2 regions of the Pseudoalteromonas sp. CuT4-3 genome follow, and region 2 is predicted to be linked to the other one. Evidence: predicted binding sites of a transcription regulator. Region 2 holds the regulator's gene; the other holds the start of a gene.
What was found. The regulator FliA, encoded in region 2, starts transcription of late flagellar genes. The targets are predictions, from matches to a motif close to CTAAAGNTNNNNNNNNNNNNGCCGATA.
Positions count from the first base shown of each region.

Region 1: a site for FliA is predicted at 2,424-2,450, ahead of VOI46_RS15330 (DUF5610 domain-containing protein). Genes of this name have one in related genera too.

Region 1 is NZ_CP142030.1:3,310,502-3,316,853, forward strand. Features, by position in the region: gene VOI46_RS15320 (hypothetical protein) at 1-429, shown strand, start outside; gene murI (glutamate racemase) at 392-1,189, opposite strand; gene VOI46_RS15330 (DUF5610 domain-containing protein) at 1,255-2,394, opposite strand; gene trmA (tRNA (uridine(54)-C5)-methyltransferase TrmA) at 2,560-3,657, shown strand; gene VOI46_RS15340 (thiol:disulfide interchange protein DsbA/DsbL) at 3,724-4,362, opposite strand; gene VOI46_RS15345 (thiol:disulfide interchange protein DsbA/DsbL) at 4,381-5,004, opposite strand; gene VOI46_RS15350 (serine/threonine protein kinase) at 5,039-6,013, opposite strand; gene ccoG (cytochrome c oxidase accessory protein CcoG) at 6,061-6,352, opposite strand, start outside.
Region 2 is NZ_CP142030.1:2,595,673-2,602,024, reverse strand. Features, by position in the region: gene flhB (flagellar biosynthesis protein FlhB) at 1-152, shown strand, start outside; gene flhA (flagellar biosynthesis protein FlhA) at 358-2,469, shown strand; gene flhF (flagellar biosynthesis protein FlhF) at 2,492-3,967, shown strand; gene VOI46_RS11955 (MinD/ParA family protein) at 3,960-4,817, shown strand; gene VOI46_RS11950 (RNA polymerase sigma factor FliA) at 4,844-5,554, shown strand; gene cheY (chemotaxis response regulator CheY) at 5,596-5,979, shown strand; gene VOI46_RS11940 (protein phosphatase CheZ) at 5,995-6,352, shown strand, end outside.

The sequences.
Region 1 (6,352 bases), 710 kb from region 2:
GTTGGTTTTGTTATTGTTGAGTTTGCTTTAGGCAGCTTAGCTTTAAGCCCAGCATTGCTATTTGGTGCTGGTTTATTAATTGGTGGGATTGCTATTGCTGCAATATCATCGGAAGGTGGTGAAGAAGCTGAAGTTAAAACAAAAACACTTTATGTTGGTAATCTTCCTTATCGTGCAAATGAAGGTGTTGTTCGCGCTTTGTTTGAAGAACAAGGTAAAGTTTTCAACGTGCGCCTATTAAAGGATAAAAATACTGGCAAACGTCGTGGCTTTGGTTTTGTTGAAATGGCACAGGCAGATGCAGACAATGCAATTGCTAAGTTAAACGATAGTGAGTTCCAACAGCGTACTTTAAAAGTACGTGAGGCAAAACAAAAACAAGAAGATGATTCTAGCTCTTTACGCACTGAGACGGATCAATCAGTGTAACGTGCTTTATAGCTAGCTTATTACTCAAAACATCAGCCGTTGCATAATATTGCAGCGGCTTTTTTTTGTCTGTAAATTTATTTCCAAAGTTATGCTGCTCTAGTAGGTAGTTTACTCTGCTAGCAATGGCCGCGCCTGAATCGAGTAATTGCACTGCGTTATTAAAGTACGCTTGTATAGCATCGCTAAGAATTGGGAAATGTGTACAACCTAGTACAAGTACATCTATATCTGAGTTAATGCGCAAACGCGTAAGCTCTTTATGCAGTTTGAGTGTATCTAGCTGCTGAGTGAAAAATAACTGCTCTGCCAATGCCACCAGCTCAACACTGCTATATAAACTCACTGTTACGTTGCTTGCATGCTCTTTTATTAATGTATGAGTATAGGGGCTTGCAACTGTGGCGGGGGTTGCCAATAAGCCGATGTGCTTTTTGCGAGTTACTTCAGCAGCAGGCTTTATTGCTGGCACTACGCCGACAATAGGTATTGATGTAATTTTGCGTACTTCACTCAAGGCTGATGTAGAGGCTGTATTGCAGGCTATAACAATAAGGTCGACATTAAGCGCGTTTTGCTCAATAAAATAAATGAGTGAGCATAAACGCCCTATAATAGTTTGCTGGGTTTGCGCGCCATAAGGGAGTAACGCATTATCCATAAAGTAGCTGTACTGTGCATCTGGAATACGCTTTTGAATATGCTCAAGCACGGTGGTGCCACCTATACCTGAATCAAATACCATTATGTGGGCTGACAAACTTTGGTTCCTACTGTTTATTAAGAACGGCAGTTTGCCATGAGGTATTTATAAAAGAAAGTAGTTTAGCTTTGCTCAGACTTTAGCGCGTCGAGTGCATCGCCCGCTGAATTTAATTGGTTTAGGTTTTCAAACATTGCCTGGGTGTAATCAACTAGCTGATCGACTGCGGCTTGATCTTGGTTGAGCCACTCTATAATACCGGCAAGCTGATCTTCTAGGCCTAGTTGCGATGCTTTATCAAATGCATTTTTTAGATCGTCATTAAAAGGCGCGATCGCATCGGCTACTTCTTTTGTTGGGTTTGGCTGATATTGCTCATAACTTTTAACGGTAGCGACTGTTTTCGTTTGGCGAAGATCCATTGAAAATGCAACAAGTTGCTCACTGCCTAAGCTCAGCTCTTGTGCTTTTTCAAATGCTTCATCCAAATCACCACTAAAGAATGTTTTACTTACACCTTGTAGCTCTTCCATCATGGCATTAATAGCATCTTGCTCTTGTTCGTTTAAATCACCATTAACTGACATTGAAAATGACAGCTCTCTAGATTGCGACGACGAGCTGGCAAACGATTCGCTGTTATTGCTTTGTTGATACCCGCTCGCTGTTTGAGACTCATATGCATCAGCAAAGCTAATACTGACCTCATCACCTTCGGCCGTTGTAAACTTATACTCGGCATTGCTGCTCATACTTACATATTGTGCTTGGCTTACGCTAACACTGGCCGCTTGTGGGTTAAATAGGGTTTGCTCAAACTCATCAAGCCCCTCAATAATGCCTTCTTTTGACTTGTCGATGCCCTCTTGCATTTCTTCGTTAAATACACCGGTGCCTTTTAGCTCATCAACCGCTTCGTCTATACCGGTTTGAACACCTGTGCGCGCATCATCTAACATATTTTTTAATTTATCGTCATCGGCACCATTGGCTTTGGCTTTATTAACTGCGCCAGATACGAAGTCGAGTACATTTTTTACTATTTCATCAAAATCGAATAAAGGTTTATCGGCTTGTTTTTGCTCAACAGGTAAACCTAGCTGCTCTGCCATTTTGTCGCCAAGCACTTTTGCAGCAAGTTCTCTGCCTCGCTGTAATGAACTTTCTTGCGGAGATTGGATTGTTGGCTGCTGTAGCGCCTCTTTATTATTGAATTTGTTTACGTTGTTGTTTGGCGTATAGCCATAATTACCGATTTTCATGATCCACCTCCGTTACGTACTTAGCTTATTATCGGCTAATAGTGACAAAACTAAAGTGCATGTTTAAAAAAACAGCAACTTTATTATCAGCAAAACTAGACAAATACTGCTCGCTCCCTACAATAGCGCCGATAAATAGATCTCATAGATAAGGTAGTAGCATTAATGGCAGTGATTAAAATAGATACCACACAGTACGATACGCAGCTAAATGAAAAAGAGCAGCGTATTACGTCGCAATTTAAGCGATTTGGTGTGCAAGCGTTAGAGGTGTTTAGCTCAGAGCCAATTAACTACCGCCAACGTGCTGAATTTAGAGTATGGCACGATGGGGATGATCTATTTCATATTATGTTTGATCAGGCCACGAAAGAAAAAATTCGCGTCGACACCTTTGACCCTGCCGCGCCATTAGTTGGTGAAGTTATGCAGGTGATGATTGATAATTTAAAGTCGTGTGAAGTATTACGTCGTAAGCTGTTTCAAATCGATTATTTATCGTCATTAAGTGGCGAGATTTTAGTAAGCTTGCTTTATCACAAACCACTCGATGAGCAGTGGCTAACTGAAATAAAAGCCCTGAAAGAAAAACTGAGCAGCAAATACAACATTGACTTTATCGGTCGTGCTCGCAAACAAAAAGAAGTACTAGGCAATGATTTTGTTACTGAGTGTTTAACCGTAAACGGCCAGGAGCTTATTTATCAACAAGTAGAAAATAGCTTTACGCAACCTAATGCTAAAGTGAATATAAAAATGCTGGAGTGGGCACAAGACTTATGTAAACCACTGAGTAATGACCTGCTGGAACTTTACTGTGGTAATGGTAATTTCTCTATTGCATTGGCGGGTTCGTTTAATCGCGTATTGGCTACTGAAATATCTAAGTCTTCTGTGCATTCAGCGCAATACAACATTGCTAAAAATAAGGTAGATAACTTAGATATAATTCGTATGTCGAGTGAAGAGTTTACCCAGGCAATGAATGGCGAACGTACCTTTTCGCGTTTAGAGGGGATAGATTTAAAAAGCTACGATTGCCAAACTATTTTAGTCGACCCTCCACGCGCAGGTATGGATACCCTTACCTGTGACTTAGTGGCCAACTACGAGAACATTATTTATATATCGTGCAACCCAGAAACGCTTGAGCGCGATTTAGATCATTTAACCCGTACTCATAATGTTAAGCGCTTTGCGATATTTGATCAGTTCCCTTATACACATCACATAGAATCGGGTGTTTTCTTACAAAGAAAATAGTGAGTTAAATTTAAATCACTTCCATAAAAAAAGCTCCTTACGGAGCTTTTTTTGTTTTAGCAAACCTTACTTGTTCGCTAAATAGTTAATTAATTTACTAATATCTTCTGGCGCGGTAATACCAGATTCACGGCCTAGGTTTAATTTGTATTTACCATTTACGATAAAGGTTGGTACGCCACGTAGCGCGCCTTTTTCTTTAAAGTAATTTTGGTCACGCTTCATTTTAGAGCTTAATGTACGTACCGAGAAGCTTTTGTATAGTTTATCAAACTTATCGCCATCAACACCTTGCGCTACAAATACATCTTTTACATCTGCAAGCTCGTTAAATTTAGCGCGCTTAGTGTGAATGTGATTAAAAATAGCCGCAACAATTTTATCTTTTTGCGGAAGTACTTCCGCGGTTGCTAGCGCTTGGCTCATCATTTGTTGGTTTTCTGGATCGCGAACACCGACAAAATCAACATGGCTCTTTTTAAATTTAACGTCTTTGTCTAGCTTTGGCTTAAACTCACCAATTAACGCTTCCATGTTATTACAAGCAGGGCAATAAAATGAGAAAAACTCTTTTACTTCTGGCTTTTTAGTCGCGCGCTCAGCCACTACATCGTAATGTACGCCTTCTTCATAAGTGGCGGCTACACTGCTCGCAGCCATAGGCAGTAGTAATGCAAGTAAACCTGCTTTAACTAATTTGATCATTGTTATTGTTCTCCGAGATTAAAGTGTTAGTAAAAAAGCAACTAACTCATTCAGTTCTTGCTGGTTATTAATGGTGTTAATGTTTATTTTATATTTATCGTTTACGATAAAGGTAGGCACACCGGTTAGCGCACCTAGTTTTGAATATTTGTTTTGCTTATCTTGCATTGCACGCTCAGCTGAAATAATTGGCATGCTGGCAATGTCTTGATCAAACGTTGCACTATCGATACCATTAACTTCAAGCAACTTTTTAACGTCTTTCATTTGCGTTAAAGGTGCGCGCTGTACATGAATACTTTTAAAAATTTGGTCGCTGATACTTTGTGCTTGACCGTGCTTTTTACCGATTAAGTAGGCGTAGCTTAAGTTGCTTTGCGCCTGTGGTGATACACCGCCTAAAAAGTTAACGTGATTTTTTATAAATTCAGTGCCCTCAGGTAGGCTTTTTTCAATTGCCTTTGCAACAGGCTCAAATTTAAAACAGTGGCCGCAATAGAACGAGAAAAACTCAGTTACCTGTGGCTCTGCGCTTTTATCTACATCAATAACTGTATATTGGTTATCGGCTTCAAACTTTGCAGCAAGTGCTGCAAATGGTAAACATAAAAGTAATAAACTCAGTTTCAATTTTTTAAGCATTGGTATCTCGTTGTACTTATCTTTAAATAAAATATTATGGCAATAACTTAAGCGGTGCTTCTTGCAATGCTGCAAGTTGCTCTTTTAGCGCTAAAATTTGTTGCTCCCAGTATTTGTCATCTGCAAACCATGAAAAGTTCCGTACAAAAGCAGGATCACTCCATCGTTTAGCTACCCATCCCATGTAGTGAATAATACGCATCGCTCGCAGCGGTTCAATCAATTTGAGTTGAGTGTGGTCAAAATCACAAAATTCTTCATACGCATTTACAAGGGTGTCTAACTGTAACAGTTGCGTAGCCCTATCGCCACTGAGCATCATCCATAAATCTTGAATGGCCGGCCCCTGACGAGCGTCATCTAAATCAACAAACATAAGTGCTTCGCCTGCCCACAAAATGTTACCTGCGTGGCAATCACCATGTAAACGGATCCCTTGCACATTTTTATACTGTGCTTGCGCTTGTTCAATAACCAAGTCCAATATGGTGTAAAAAGCCGTGCTGATCCCCATAGGTACCAAATTACTTTTTTGCAGATGAACTTTAGCTGTATGCAAATATTCCTCGCAGCTAAAAGTGGGTCTGTGCGCAAATGGTTTGGTTTTAGCAACTTGGTGCATACGGCCAATTAATCGCCCCATTACATCGAGCTGATCTAAATTATCCACTTCAAATAAACGACCGCCTACGCTTGGAAACAACACAAACAAATAGCCTTGATGTTCAAACAAGCTTTCTCCGTTGTGCTTAATGGGTGCAACAACGGGTACTTCGGCCTCGGCTAATTCAAATGCAAAGTCGTGCTCTTCTTGTATTTGCGCTTTGCTCCAGCGCTCTGGTCGGTAAAACTTAACAACGTAGCGCAGGCCATCTTCCGCCTTAAATTGGTAGACTCTGTTTTCGTAGCTATTAAGTGCTAATAAACCTGACTCTGCATATATACCAACGCTTTCTATTGCATCGAGAATTAAGTCGGGCGTTAAATCTTCAAAACTAAATTTACTCATGGGCTTCTTAATGTAAAAAGCGGGTTACCCCGCTTTTGTTAGTGTGTTTATCGCGCTTTAAAAAAGTTACTCGGTTGCGATATGCTTTCATCGGGGTCATTAACCGGTGAAAGTACAAAGTTAAACTCCGTCATTGGCGCTTTTAAATCATACGGGTCCATCACAAGTGACAGTGGCACATTATGCGATTGCCCTGCTTGCACTGTAAATGTTTGCTTGCCAATGTACTTAAAGTTTTCAAGGCCTTGAACATCAATATTAAAGGTTTGCTCGTACTGCGCCTTGTTGATTACTTTTAATGTATAGGTGTTTTCTACCAAGCCATTAAAGTCAACTCGA
Region 2 (6,352 bases):
TAGGCCAACAGATACCAGATCAGCTATTTACTGCTGTCGCTCAAGTTTTAGCCTATGTATTTCAGCTTAAACGGTTTAAAAAAGGTCGCGGAAAGCGCCCCATCCCTCTTAAATCTAAACTGCCTATTCCGGATGATTTTAAATACGATTAGGGTAAGATGAGCTAACCACACTTTACAGGGGCGCCTTGCCTAAATACCAACACGGGGCTGCAAATACTAATCATAAAGCCCATTCGCTCTTGTCTCTCACTTGCTTTAAATTTTGTATCAATACTCAATGAATCTATTGCTGGCTCTATACTTGGAATAGTTATTGCAATTTCAGGCTAGTGTCAATTTATTGAATTGTAGAGTTATGGATTTTAAAGCGGTATTACAACAACTTAACAAAGATAAAAAAGAGTATGCCAAAGGTGTTGGCACACCGCTACTAGTACTTGCAGCGCTGGGTATGGTTATTTTACCGCTGCCGCCATTTCTTCTTGATATATTATTTTCATTTAATATTGCCCTTGCCTTAGTTGTTTTACTGGTGACTGTTTACACCATGAAACCCCTCGAATTTGGTATGTTTCCGGCGGTATTGTTAATCGCTACAATTATGCGTTTAGCCCTAAATGTTGCCAGTACACGCGTGGTGCTCCTTGAGGGTCACAACGGGGGCGATGCGGCTGGTAAGGTAATTGAAGCGTTTGGCTCAGTGGTTATTGGCGGAAACTACGCGGTAGGTTTAGTGGTGTTTTTAATTTTGATCATCATAAACTTTGTAGTAATAACCAAAGGTGCAGGGCGTATTTCTGAAGTATCGGCTCGTTTCACGCTAGATGCTATGCCGGGTAAGCAAATGGCGATAGATGCCGACTTAAACGCTGGCTTTATTAGTGCAGAGCAAGCACGTGAGCGCCGCAGCGAAGTAACCCGCGAAGCCGACTTTTACGGCTCTATGGATGGGGCGAGTAAGTTTGTAAAAGGCGATGCCATTGCCGGTATCGTGATATTAATTATTAATATTGTTGGCGGCTTATTTGTGGGCATGATCCAACATGACTTGAGCTTTAGCCGCGCAATGGAAGTATATACTTTACTTACCATTGGTGACGGCCTTGTGGCGCAGCTTCCTTCATTATTACTCTCTATTGGTACTGCTATTGTTGTTACTCGCCAAAACGAATCACATAACATGGGTGAGCAATTTAAAGCCCAATTAGGTAACGAAAAATCATTATTTATCGCCTCAGGTATTTTAATCATTATGGGGTTGGTTCCGGGTATGCCTCATATTGCTTTTTTAAGTTTAGGCGCACTACTTGGCTACTTAGCTTACTTTACTCAGCAGCAAAAATTAAAAGCCGCTGCTCTAGCAGCCCAAGAGGCTGAAAGTGGTGCCGTTGCCGGTACTGGCGTTGCAAACAAGCAAGAGCAAAAAGAGCTTGGATGGGACGATGTACAACAAATTGACGTTATTGGCTTAGAAGTTGGCTACAGGCTTATTCCGCTTGTTGACCAATCTCAAGGTGGTGAGCTGCTCAACCGAATTAAAGGGGTGCGTAAAAAGTTATCTCAGGAGCTTGGCTTTTTAGTACCGCCTGTACATATTCGCGATAACTTAGAGTTAGACCCTAATGCGTACCGTATTACCATGATGGGTGTTTCAAGTGGTGAGGGCGAACTCAAACATGGCGATGAACTGGCCATAAACCCTGGGCAAGTATTTGGCCCTATTAAAGGGGTTGAAACCAAAGACCCTGCATTTGGCTTAGATGCGGTGTGGATAAAGCCTGATCAAAAAGACGAAGCACAATCACTAGGTTACACCGTGGTTGACTCAGCCACTGTGGTAGCCACCCATATTAGCCAGTTATTAACTAACAGTGCCGCATTATTACTAGGCCATGAGGAGGTTCAAAACCTGCTTGATATGTTAGCTAAAAGCCATCCACGTTTAGTCGAAGGGTTAGTGCCAGAAGTACTACCACTGACAACCGTTGTAAAAGTACTGCAAAATTTATTAAACGAAGGTGTGGCTATTCGTGATATGCGCTCTATTGTTCAAACCCTTGTAGAGTACGGCCCACGTAGCCAAGATGCCGATGTTTTAACAGCTGCAGTGCGTATTTCGCTGCGCCGTTTAATAGTTCAAGACGCTGTGGGAATGTCATCAGAAATCCCTGTCATAACCTTGGCGCCTGAGTTGGAACAGATGTTGCATCAGTCGTTACAAAATGCAGGCGACGAAGGTGCCGGAATAGAACCAAGCCTTGCTGAGCGACTTCAAACATCATTAAACGAAGCGCATCAGAATCAAGAAATGGCCGGAGAACCTTCAATATTGCTAACGTCAGGAATGTTACGCACTGTGTTATCTCGTTTTGTTAAGTACACCATACCGGGTTTAAGGGTGATGTCTTATCAAGAGGTACCAGATGAAAGACAGATCAAGATTGTCAGCTCAGTAGGCCAACAATAAAGATTTTAACAGGGGTTGAACCATGAAGATTAAACGTTTTTTTGCCAAAGATATGCGCACCGCACTGAAAGAGGTTAAAGATGAGCTAGGTGTTGATGCCGTTATTATGTCGAACAAAAAACTCGCTAATGGTGTAGAAATTGTTGCCGCAGTAGATTACGACAAAGCAGCCCCTAAAGCCGCAGCGCAACCACAGGCAGCGCCTGCTCCGCAAAGAGCCGTGCAACAGCCTACTCATAACTTTGTAAAGCCAGAGCCTAAGCGTGCGCAACCTGAGCCACAAGCAAAAGTAGCTGATAGCTTACAAGCTTTATTAGAGCGCCAGTCGCCACGCCCTCGCTCTCCTGAGCTTGCCTCTATGTTTTCGCAATCAGGTATTGATACGTCTGAGCATTACCAAGAACCAGCACAGCCACGTACGACAAATATGTTTGCTCGCGAAAATGAAGCGCCAAAACGCATGCAAACCCAAGCAGACAGCCTAGGCTTTGATGACTTAGATCAAGACTTTGACGATTTAGATGCGCCTGTGGCTCCGCGTAGTCAAGCTAATAACAACGAAAGCGCCCAAATGAGCGCGATGCGTGATGAAATGAACGCAATTCGCCAGTTACTAGAACACCAAGTATCGGGTTTAATGCAGCAAGATATGGCACGTCGCGACCCTACACGTGCATGCATGATTGACCGTTTAGTTGGCATGGGAATAGATAAAGACGTTGCAGAGCAAATGGCGTGTTTTATCCCAGATGACGTATCGCGTCAGCAAGGTTGGAAAGCATTATTGCAAATGGTTGAAGATCAAATGCAAACCACCAACAACGAAATTCTTCGCCAAAGGGGTGTGTACGCCCTTGTTGGGCCTACTGGTGTAGGTAAAACAACCACAGTAGCTAAACTTGCCGCATTAGGCGCACAAAAGTATGGCGCCGACAAAGTTGCCCTAATCACCACTGATACATACAGAATTGGTGCGTATGAGCAGCTTGCAACGTATGGTCGTATTATTGGTTGTGGTGTTAAACAAGTAAAAGATGCCAATGAATTAGCTGAAGTTTTATATCATTTACGCAATAAGCGTCTAGTATTAATTGATACAGCGGGTATGAGCCAACGTGATTTACGCCTTACAGAGCAATTAAATACGTTAATGCGCAACCAGCGAGTAGATATACGTAGTTATTTAGTATTAAGTGCCACAGCACAAATAAATGTATTGCAAGAAACCGTAAGACATTTTAAAAAGGTTCAGCTAAGCGGTTGTATTTTCACTAAGTTAGATGAATCATTAAGTTTAGGTGAGATTATTAGTATAGCGATTCAAAATCGTCTTCCAATAGGGTATCTTACTAATGGTCAGCGCGTACCAGAAGATATTCGCGTTGCAAATGCTGAAAAACTAGTAAAAAAAGCTGAGCAATTGTATTTAAAAAGAGCAAAAGCACAACATTCAAGGCACCAAGCAGTGGCGCCAAGCACAGTAGGGATGTATGATTAACACAGTATTAGATCAAGCAAGCGGCCTGCGCAAAATGAGTCAAAACAACAACGGCGTAAAAGTTATCGCTGTCACCGGCGGTAAAGGAGGGGTGGGTAAAACCAACGTCTCTTTAAATACTGCAATTGCTTTAGGGCAGCAGGGTAATCGTGTATTAGTATTAGATGCCGATTTAGGCCTAGCTAATTGTGATGTAATGCTAGGACTACGTGTTGAAAAAAACTTATCTCATGTCCTTTCAGGCGAGTGCGAACTTGACGAGATTTTAGTTGAAGGCCCAGGCGGCATTAAAATCGTGCCTGCTACATCAGGCTCGCAAAGTATGGTGGAGCTAACCCCATCTGAGCATGCTGGGTTAATTCGTGCCTTTAGTGAGCTTAATACCGAATTTGATATTTTAATTGTAGATACCGCCGCTGGTATTTCTGACATGGTGCTGAGTTTTTCTCGTGCAGCGCAAGATGTCATGGTGGTGGTGTGTGACGAGCCGACCTCTATTACTGATGCCTACGCGCTTATTAAAGTACTTAGCCGCGAGCATGGCGTTTATAAATTTAAAATTGTTGCAAACATGGTGCGCAGTATGCGCGAGGGCCAAGAGCTTTTTGCAAAGCTCTCTAAAGTAACAGACCGCTTTTTAGATGTGTCTATGGAGCTTGTTGCGACTATTCCATATGATGAAAATATGCGTAAATCTACGCGTAAACAAAAAGTAATTGTCGATCTTTTCCCTAATTCACCAGCAGCAGTTGCGTTTAAAACATTAGCGACAAAAGCAGTAAAATGGCCTATACCTAATCAACCTTCAGGACATTTAGAGTTTTTCATTGAGAAGCTAGTAAACGGCTGATTATGACAACATCGGTGAAAAGAGCTATGGGATATCAATCAACACAAAATTTAAATGTGATTGTTGAAAAGCACGCGTCGCTCGTCAAAAAAGTGGCGTGCCATTTAATAGCTCGTCTTCCTCCTAGCGTTCAGCTTGATGACTTAATCCAATCGGGAATGATTGGCCTTATCGAGGCCTCAAAAAACTTTGACGCCAGTAAAGGGGCAAGCTTTGAAACGTTTGCTGGTATTCGTATCCGCGGCGCTATGCTTGATGAAATGCGCAGAGGGGATTGGGCACCACGTTCGGTGCACCGCAAAAGCCGATTAGTAGCCGAAACCATCACAGAATTAGAAAATAGCTTAAATAGAGAACCAAAAGATACTGAAGTAGCTGAAAAACTTGATATTTCGCTAGAAGAATACCATCATATTTTAAATGATGTTAATTCCAGTAAAGTGCTTGGTATAGAAGACCTAGGGGTAGATGAAGATGTTATTAGCCCTGCAGGTCAAGATTTAGCGCTAGACAAACCATTTAATAATGTTAAAAATGAACGGTTTAATAATTCATTGTTAGAGGCAATAAAGTCTTTACCAGAGCGAGATGCAATGGTGCTTTCTTTGTATTACAACGATGAAATGAATTTAAAAGAAATTGGGCATATACTCGATGTAAGTGAATCGCGTGTAAGTCAGATACATGGTCAGGCGATGATTAAGCTCAAAGCAAAAATCAATGACTGGATAAACTAGTAGTAAGTAAATTATAGGTTAAGACCTCACCGGAGGATGTTTTGGATAAAAACATGAAAATTCTTGTTGTTGATGATTTCTCTACAATGAGACGTATTATAAAAAATCTGTTGCGTGACCTAGGGTTCACGAATGTTCAAGAAGCTGACGATGGTTCTACAGCATTACCTATGTTGCAAAATCAGGTTTTTGACTTTGTTGTAACCGATTGGAACATGCCAGGCATGCAGGGTATTGACTTGCTAAGAGCCATTAGAGCTGACGAAAAATTAAAACATATTCCGGTTTTAATGGTGACGGCAGAAGCTAAAAAAGAACAAATAATAGCGGCAGCGCAAGCAGGTGTTAATGGCTATATTGTTAAGCCATTTACTGCTGGTACTTTGAAAACTAAATTAGAAAAAGTGTTTGAACGCTTAGGTTAATGAGAGGAGAGGCTTATGTCAGCACCAGCTGCGCCTCAAATTACTTTAGAACAAGCTCGTCAGCTCGTCGTTTTTTTAGAAAACGGTGAGCAAGATAAAGCAGATCAATTAATTTTAGATACTGCCTCTCAAGAGCAATCGCAGCTTTTTGCTGAAGTAGGTAAGTTAACACGCCAATTACACGAAGCCCTTAAAAGCTTTGAACTTGATACGCGTTTAACCGATTTAACCACTGATGCAATTCCGGATGCGAAAAAGCGCTTAAACTATGTCATGGAAATGACAGAAAATGCAGCTAATAAGACAATGGATGCGGTCGAAGCAAGCCTCCCTATTGCGCAGCAGCTAGCAGATGAAATTGCACATATTAAGC